Saccharothrix espanaensis DSM 44229: one gene and its partner. The protein of the gene in region 1 interacts with the protein of each later gene in a pairwise test. Links are inferred from orthologs where the notes say so. Each region holds a gene or a part of one and is shown on either strand. Other genes may lie near its edges. The genes, in order: BN6_RS32330 and BN6_RS13100.

Evidence for each region.
Region 2: the proteins of BN6_RS32330 (region 1) and BN6_RS13100 interact in binary tests that used the Escherichia coli proteins (3 or more experiments, as listed by UniProt). The link is inferred for Saccharothrix espanaensis DSM 44229 from one-to-one orthologs.

What each region holds. Positions count from the first base shown.
Region 1 is NC_019673.1:7,441,568-7,444,764, forward strand. What follows is about bases 119-3,002. They hold BN6_RS32330 (hotdog fold thioesterase), read left to right. Parts: upstream 119-1,250; coding sequence 1,251-1,754; downstream 1,755-3,002. Other genes in these bases: polA (DNA polymerase I), read right to left, coding at 119-1,197; BN6_RS32335 (DUF4352 domain-containing protein), read left to right, coding at 1,777-2,319; BN6_RS32340 (ABC transporter ATP-binding protein), read right to left, coding at 2,443-3,002. In the rest of the region: more of polA, read right to left, coding at 1-118; more of BN6_RS32340, read right to left, coding at 3,003-3,147; BN6_RS32345 (ABC transporter ATP-binding protein), read right to left, coding at 3,137-3,197. UniProt on the Escherichia coli protein: Required for optimal enterobactin synthesis. Acts as a proofreading enzyme that prevents EntB misacylation by hydrolyzing the thioester bound existing between EntB and wrongly charged molecules.
Region 2 is NC_019673.1:2,863,958-2,867,125, reverse strand. Bases 244-3,098 are described here. They hold BN6_RS13100 (isochorismatase family protein), read right to left. Parts: upstream 2,066-3,098; coding sequence 1,421-2,065; downstream 244-1,420. Other genes in these bases: BN6_RS13095 ((2,3-dihydroxybenzoyl)adenylate synthase), read right to left, coding at 2,067-3,098; BN6_RS47765 (phosphopantetheine-binding protein), read right to left, coding at 1,203-1,424; BN6_RS13110 (HNH endonuclease signature motif containing protein), read left to right, coding at 244-1,166. Also shown: BN6_RS13115 (carbohydrate ABC transporter permease), read left to right, coding at 1-167; more of BN6_RS13110, read left to right, coding at 213-243; more of BN6_RS13095, read right to left, coding at 3,099-3,168. UniProt on the Escherichia coli protein: Involved in the biosynthesis of the siderophore enterobactin (enterochelin), which is a macrocyclic trimeric lactone of N-(2,3-dihydroxybenzoyl)-serine.

The DNA of each region.
Region 1 (3,197 bases):
GCCCGCCAGCCGCCAGCCGCGGGCGCGCAGGGCGCGCAGCGGCAGCTTCAGGTCGTGGCCCGCCTTGGCCGCCTGCTCGTCGGCCAGCCACGCGACCAGGGCGTTCTCGTCGGCCTCGGTGAGCGCGGCGACCTCGACGTAGCCGCCCTCGGCACCGGCGAACGCGATGCCCTCCAGGTCGACGCCGGTGTGCCGGAAGGCCAGCCCGACCCGCCGCCCGGTGGCGTTGGCGGCGAGCCACCCGGCGAGCGCGCCCGGCGCGATCGGGCCGCCGGAGACCTCGAAGCCCTCCTCGGCCTCGGGCTCGGCGGAGGGCAGGGTGGCGAACAGGCGGTCGCGCAGGACCCGGAACTCCAGCTCGTCGAACAGCCGGTGCACGGCGTCGCGGTCCCAGTCCCGCGCCGCCAGCTCGGCCGGGCCGACCGGCAGCTCCACGTCCCGGACCAGCTCGGTGAGCTGCCGGTTGAGCATGATGTTGGCCAGGTTGGCGCGCAGCGCGTCACCGACCTTGCCCGCGACCTCGTCGACGTGGTCGATCAGCCCGTTGAGCGAACCGAACTGGTTGAGCAGCTTCACGATCGTCTTCGGGCCCACGCCGGGGGTGTTGGGCAGGTTGTCCGACGAGTCGCCGCGCACCGCCGCGTAGTCGGCGTAGAGCCCGGGGGTCACGCCCTGCTTCTCCAGCACCAGCTCGGGGGTGTACCGGGCCATCTCGGAGACGCCCTTGACCGGGTAGAGCACGGTCACCTTGTCGTTGACCAGCTGGAGCGCGTCGCGGTCGCCGGTACAGATGAGCACCTCGAAGCCCAGGTCCGTCGCCTGGGTGGTCAACGTCGCGATGACGTCGTCGGCCTCGAAGTTGTCCTTCTCCAGGGTCTGGATGTTGAGCGTGCCCAGCACGTCCTGGATGAGGCTGACCTGCCCCTTGAACTCGTCCGGTGTCGCGCTGCGACCGGCCTTGTACTCGGAGTAGGCCTCGGTGCGGAAGGTCTTGCGCGAGACGTCGAAGGCCACCGCGATGTGCGTGGGCTTCTCGTCGCGCATGAGGTTGATCAGCATCGAGGTGAAGCCGTAGACCGCGTTCGTGGTCTGACCCGTGTTGGTCTGGAAGTTCTCCTTGGGCAGCGCGAAGAACGCCCGGTAGGCCATCGAGTGGCCGTCGACCAGCAGCAGACGGGAGGCTTCTGAAGTGCTCACGGGGCGAGTCTAGGGTGAGGGTCCGACAGTCATGCACCGAGTGGAGCAGCCACGTGAGCACGAGCCCAGAGGACGTCCCCGGCGGTCCGGTGGAGGTGCCGGGCGCGGACCAGGCGGTCGCGCACGAGCAGTTGACCACCAAGATGGGGATCGAGATCACCCGATGGGATGCCGATCGGCTGGTCGGCACGATGCCCGTGAAGGGCAACCGCCAGCCTTACGGCCTGCTGCACGGCGGGGCGAGCGCGGTGCTGGCCGAGACGCTGGGGTCGATCGCGGCGGCCATGCACGCAGCCCCCGAACGGCTGGCGGTGGGGCTGGAGCTGTCCTGCACCCACCACCGGGGCGTGACCGAGGGCCTGGTGACCGGGGTGTGCACGCCGATCCACCGGGGCCGGTCGACCGCGACCTACGAGATCGTGCTCAGCGACGAGCAGGGCCGGCGCACCTGCACCGCCCGGCTCACCTGCTTCCTCCGGGCCGTGCCCACCGACAGCACGTCCATCGGCACCCCGCCGGAGGGCCAGGCGTCCCAGGGCCAGGCAACCCAGAACTAGCCACCGCGCCTATGGTCTAGGCATGAGGTGGTCCGGGTTGGTGGTGGCGGCGTTGGTGGTCGCCGGGTGCAGCAGTGCCCCGGCCTCGGAGACCCCTCCGACCTCCTCGCCGCCCACCTACCCGGTCCCGCCGGGCACCGCGCGGCCGGACGAGAAGGTGCTGCACCTGCCGACGACCTCGGACGGCGACACCGCGTTCACCCTGGTCGGGCTGACCACCGGGATGGACGCGCTGATCGGCAGCCACGCCGAGTTCGCGGCCAAGGGCCAGTTCGTCCGGATCCGGCTGAGCGTGGTCAACAACGGGCGCAGCAGCGCGTCCTTCGACGCCCGTCGGCACCTGCTCGTGGACGACCGGAAGGTCGAGCACCCCGTCGACACCCAGGCGATGACCATCAAGCGGCAGCCCGAGGTGATCGACCTCGGCGCGAACGTCCGGCTGGAGTACGACGTCTACTACGACCTGCCCGCGGACGCGAAACCGCTGGCGCTCAAGGTGTACGGCGGCCCGACGCTGACCGACCTCAAGGACGCGTCGAGCACGGAGATCCTGCTCACCCAGTGATCCCGGCCCGCCGAGGACGCCGGCCACGACACCGGCCACGACGCCAACCGCGCGAGCCCCGCCGACGAGAAGGCCCGCCGACGCGTGGTCGGCGGGCCTGTCCCGGTCAGTGGTGCTCTGTCCTCAGTGGCCGCCGAGGTAGGCGGCGCGGACCTGCGGGTCGTCCAGCAGCTCCAGGCCGGGGGCGGACTTGACCACCCGGCCGGTCTCCAGCACGTAGGCCCGGTCGGACAGCTTGAGCGCCTGCTGGGCGTTCTGCTCGACCAGCAGCACCGTCGTGCCGCGCTTGTTGATCTCCTTGATGATCTCGAAGATCTGGGCGATCAGCATCGGCGCGAGCCCCATCGACGGCTCGTCCAGCAGCAGCACCTTCGGCTTGGTCATCAGCGCCCGGCCGATGGCGATCATCTGCTGCTCGCCGCCGGACATGGTGCCGCCGAACTGGGTCTTGCGCTCGGCCAGCCTCGGGAACAGCTCGTAGACCTCGGCCAGGTCGGCGCTCAGGTCGTCCTTGCGGGTGTAGGCCCCCATCAGGAGGTTCTCCTGCACCGTCATGCCGGGGAACACGCCCCGGCCCTCGGGCGACTGGCCGATGCCCAGCAGCACCCGCTTGTGGCCGGGCATCCGGGAGATGTCCTGGCCGTCGAACACGACCTTGCCGCTGGTCAGCGGGCGCAGGCCGGAGATGGTCTTGAGCGTGGTCGTCTTGCCGGCGCCGTTCGCGCCGATCAGCGAGACGATCTCGCCCTGGTCGACCTGCAGGCTGATGCCCTTGATGGCGGCGATCTTGCCGTAGTGGACGTTGATGTCCTTGACCTCAAGAAGCATCTTCGGACACCCCCAGGTAGGCCTCGATGACCTTCGGGTTGTTCTGCACC
Region 2 (3,168 bases), 4.6 Mb from region 1 along the record:
ACTCGGCCCCGATCACGGTGGCGCTGCGCGCCCAGCTGCGCCAGTTCGGCGCGAACATCGACCTGCTGTCCACGGGCGCGTTCCTGTCGATGATCGTGCCGTTGGCGGTGTTCCTGGCGTTCCAGCGGTACTTCGTGCAGGGCGTGCTGGCGGGCTCGACGAAGTAACCGCACGCGGGGTCGCGACGATGATCACCGCGAGACGGTGTCGTCGTGGGGGTGGATGTGCGGACGAACGGACGGCGGGGCGCGTGGTTGATGCTCGCGGCCGGAACAGGGCAGAAGCGCTACAGCAACGACGGCTACGACGACGCCCCGGCCGCCCACTACAGCTGGGACAGCGAGGTCGACAACGCGAAGTTGCCGCAGGTCGGCGACGTGATCGTGCTGTGGGACAAGAAGGGGCTGCTGGGGGCCTCGGTGATCGAGAAGATCGTCACGGGCGAGGGCAGGAAGGTCCAGAACCGTTGCCCGTACTGCGGTATGACGAGCATCAACCTGCGTAAGGTCAAGACCCCGCGCTATCGGTGTTACGAGTGCACCCGGACGTTCGAGGAGCCGGATGTCGAACAGCTCGACGTCACCACCTACCGGACTCACCACGAGATCGCCTGGGTGGATCTCGCCGGGGAGCTGACCAGCGACCAGCTGCGCGAGTTGTGCAAGCTCCCGAAGTCGCAGCAGAGCATCCGCGAACTCGACTACCGGAGGTTCGAGCGGGCGCTGCGCACGGCCCCCGGCCTACCGTCGCTCTCCCCGGTCGAGGCGGCGCTGGCCACCGAGTTGAGCGGTGGTCACACCACGGCGGTCGTGCGCGTCCGGCGTGGGCAGGGAGCCTTCCGCAGCCGACTGCTGAACCAGTACGGCGACAGGTGCGCGTTCACCGGACCCACCCCGCGCGCCGCGCTCGAAGCCGCCCACCTGAACAGCTTCGCCACCGACGGCAAGCACCACGACCAAGGCGGCCTGCTGTTCCGTCGTGACATCCACCGCCTCTTCGACCTCGGCCACCTCGCCGTCGACCCGCGGGAACTGACCATCGACGTCGCCGCGACCATCGCCGACTACCCGGAATACGGCCGGCTGCACGGCGAGAAGCTCCACGTCGACCTCACCACGCGCCAACTCGGCTGGATCAAGAAACACTGGACCATGCACCGCGGGTAGCCGCGCACGGCCCAGTGCATCCACGAGAACCGCTGGTCAGGATGAACGGCTCAACAGCTCCGTCCACGCCTCCACGGTAGGCGTTTCCGCCAAGTCCACGAACGCGACCGACGCGCCGCCCGCCCGCCACGACTCGACCAGGGACATGACGCGCACCGAGTCCAGGCCGTGGTCGAGGAGGTTGTCGTCGTCGGCGATCTCGGTGGCCGGGATGTCCAGCACCGCGGCGATCTGGTCGCGCACGTCGTCCTTGGTCATGACGCTCCGTTCAGTTCGGTGATCAGCCGCGTCGTCGTGGTGGTGACGGCGCAGCGGCCGGCGGCGTAGCGCACCGCCATGTGGTGGTCGTCGGGCGTGAAGTCCGCTACCGCGTCCGCCACGAAGAACGCCTGGATGTCCTGCATGAACGCGTCCGCCGCGGTCATCAGGCAGCCGATGTGGGCGTAGATCCCGGTCACCACCAGCTGGTCGCGGCCGGTGGTGTCGAGCAGGGAGCGCAGGTCCGTGCGGTGGAAGGCGTTGTAGCGCCACTTCGTCAGGCGCACGTCGGACTCGCCGGGTTCCAGCGCGGCGTGGATCTCCGCGTCGACCGGGTCCGGGCCGATGCCGGTGCCCCACATGTCCAGTTGCAGGCCGCGCTGTTCGGTGCTCTGGCCGCCGGGCTGCGCGGAGTACACCACCGGCACGCCCAGCGCGTGGCACGTGTCGCGCAGCGCGCGGATGTTGCGCACCAGCTCCACCACGGGCGACGCGTCCGGGCTGAAGGCGCGCAGGAAGTAGTTCTGCATGTCGTGGACCAGCAGCACCGCGCGGGACGGCTCGCAGGTCCACTTCACCCGGTTGACGGGCAGGTCCGCCTCGGTGGGCATCGGGTACGGCTCGATGGTCGGCAGACCCATCTCACTGCGCCTTTCTGAACGTGTCGGCCAGCGCCCGCCGCAGGTCGCGACGGCTGGTCTTGCCGACCCCGGTGTGCGGGAACGCGTCCACGAGCTGGATGCGGTCCGGGATCTTGTAGGCGGCCAGGCCCCGGCCGCGCAGAAACGCGCGCAGCGCCGGGCCGGTCGGCGGTTCGCCGGTCGCGATGACGAACGCGCACGTCCGCTCGCCCAGGTAGTCGTCCGGGATGCCGACCACCGCGGCGTCGTGCACGGCGGGGTGGGCGAGCAGGTGGTTCTCGATCTCCTCGGCGGCGATCTTCTCGCCGCCCCGGTTGATCTGGTCCTTGGCCCGGCCCTCGACCACCAGGTGGCCGGTCGGCAGGCGGCGCACCAGGTCGCCGGTGCGGTAGAAGCCGTCCGGGGTGAAGGCGACCAGGTTGTGCGCGTCGGCCCGGTAGTAGCCGCGGATCGTGTACGGGCCGCGGGTCAGCAGCTCGCCGACCTCGCCGGGCGGGACCTCCGCGCCGTCGCCGTCGACGATCCGGATCTCGTCGTCCGGCGAGATCGGCCGGCCCTGGCTGGTCACCACGACCTCGTCCGGGTCGTCGAACCGCGTGTAGTTCACCAGGCCCTCGGCCATGCCGAACACCTGCTGCAACGCGCAGCCCAGCTCGGCGCGGACCCGGCGCGCGGCCTCCGGCACGAACTTCGCGCCGCCGACCTGGATCACCCGCAGGCTGGACAGGTCGTGCTCGGCGCGGGCCGGGGAGTTCATCCACTGCAACGCGATCGGCGGCACGACGCCCGTCGACGTCACGCCTTCCCGGGCGATCAGCGGGAAGACCACGTCCGGGCTCGGCGCGGGCGCCAGCACGATCCGGCCGCCGGCGTGCAGGACGCCGAGGATGCCGGGCGAGGACATCGGGAAGTTGTGCGCGACCGGCAGCGCGACCAGGTAGACGGTGTCCTCCCCCAGTTCGCAGATCACCGCGCTCTCCCGCACGCTGTAGAGGTAGTCGTCGTGGGTGCGCGGGATGAGCTTCGGGATACCGGTGCTGCCGCCGGACAGCTGGAGGAACGCCACGTCGCCGGAGCGCACCTCGGGCAGGTCGCCGCCCGCC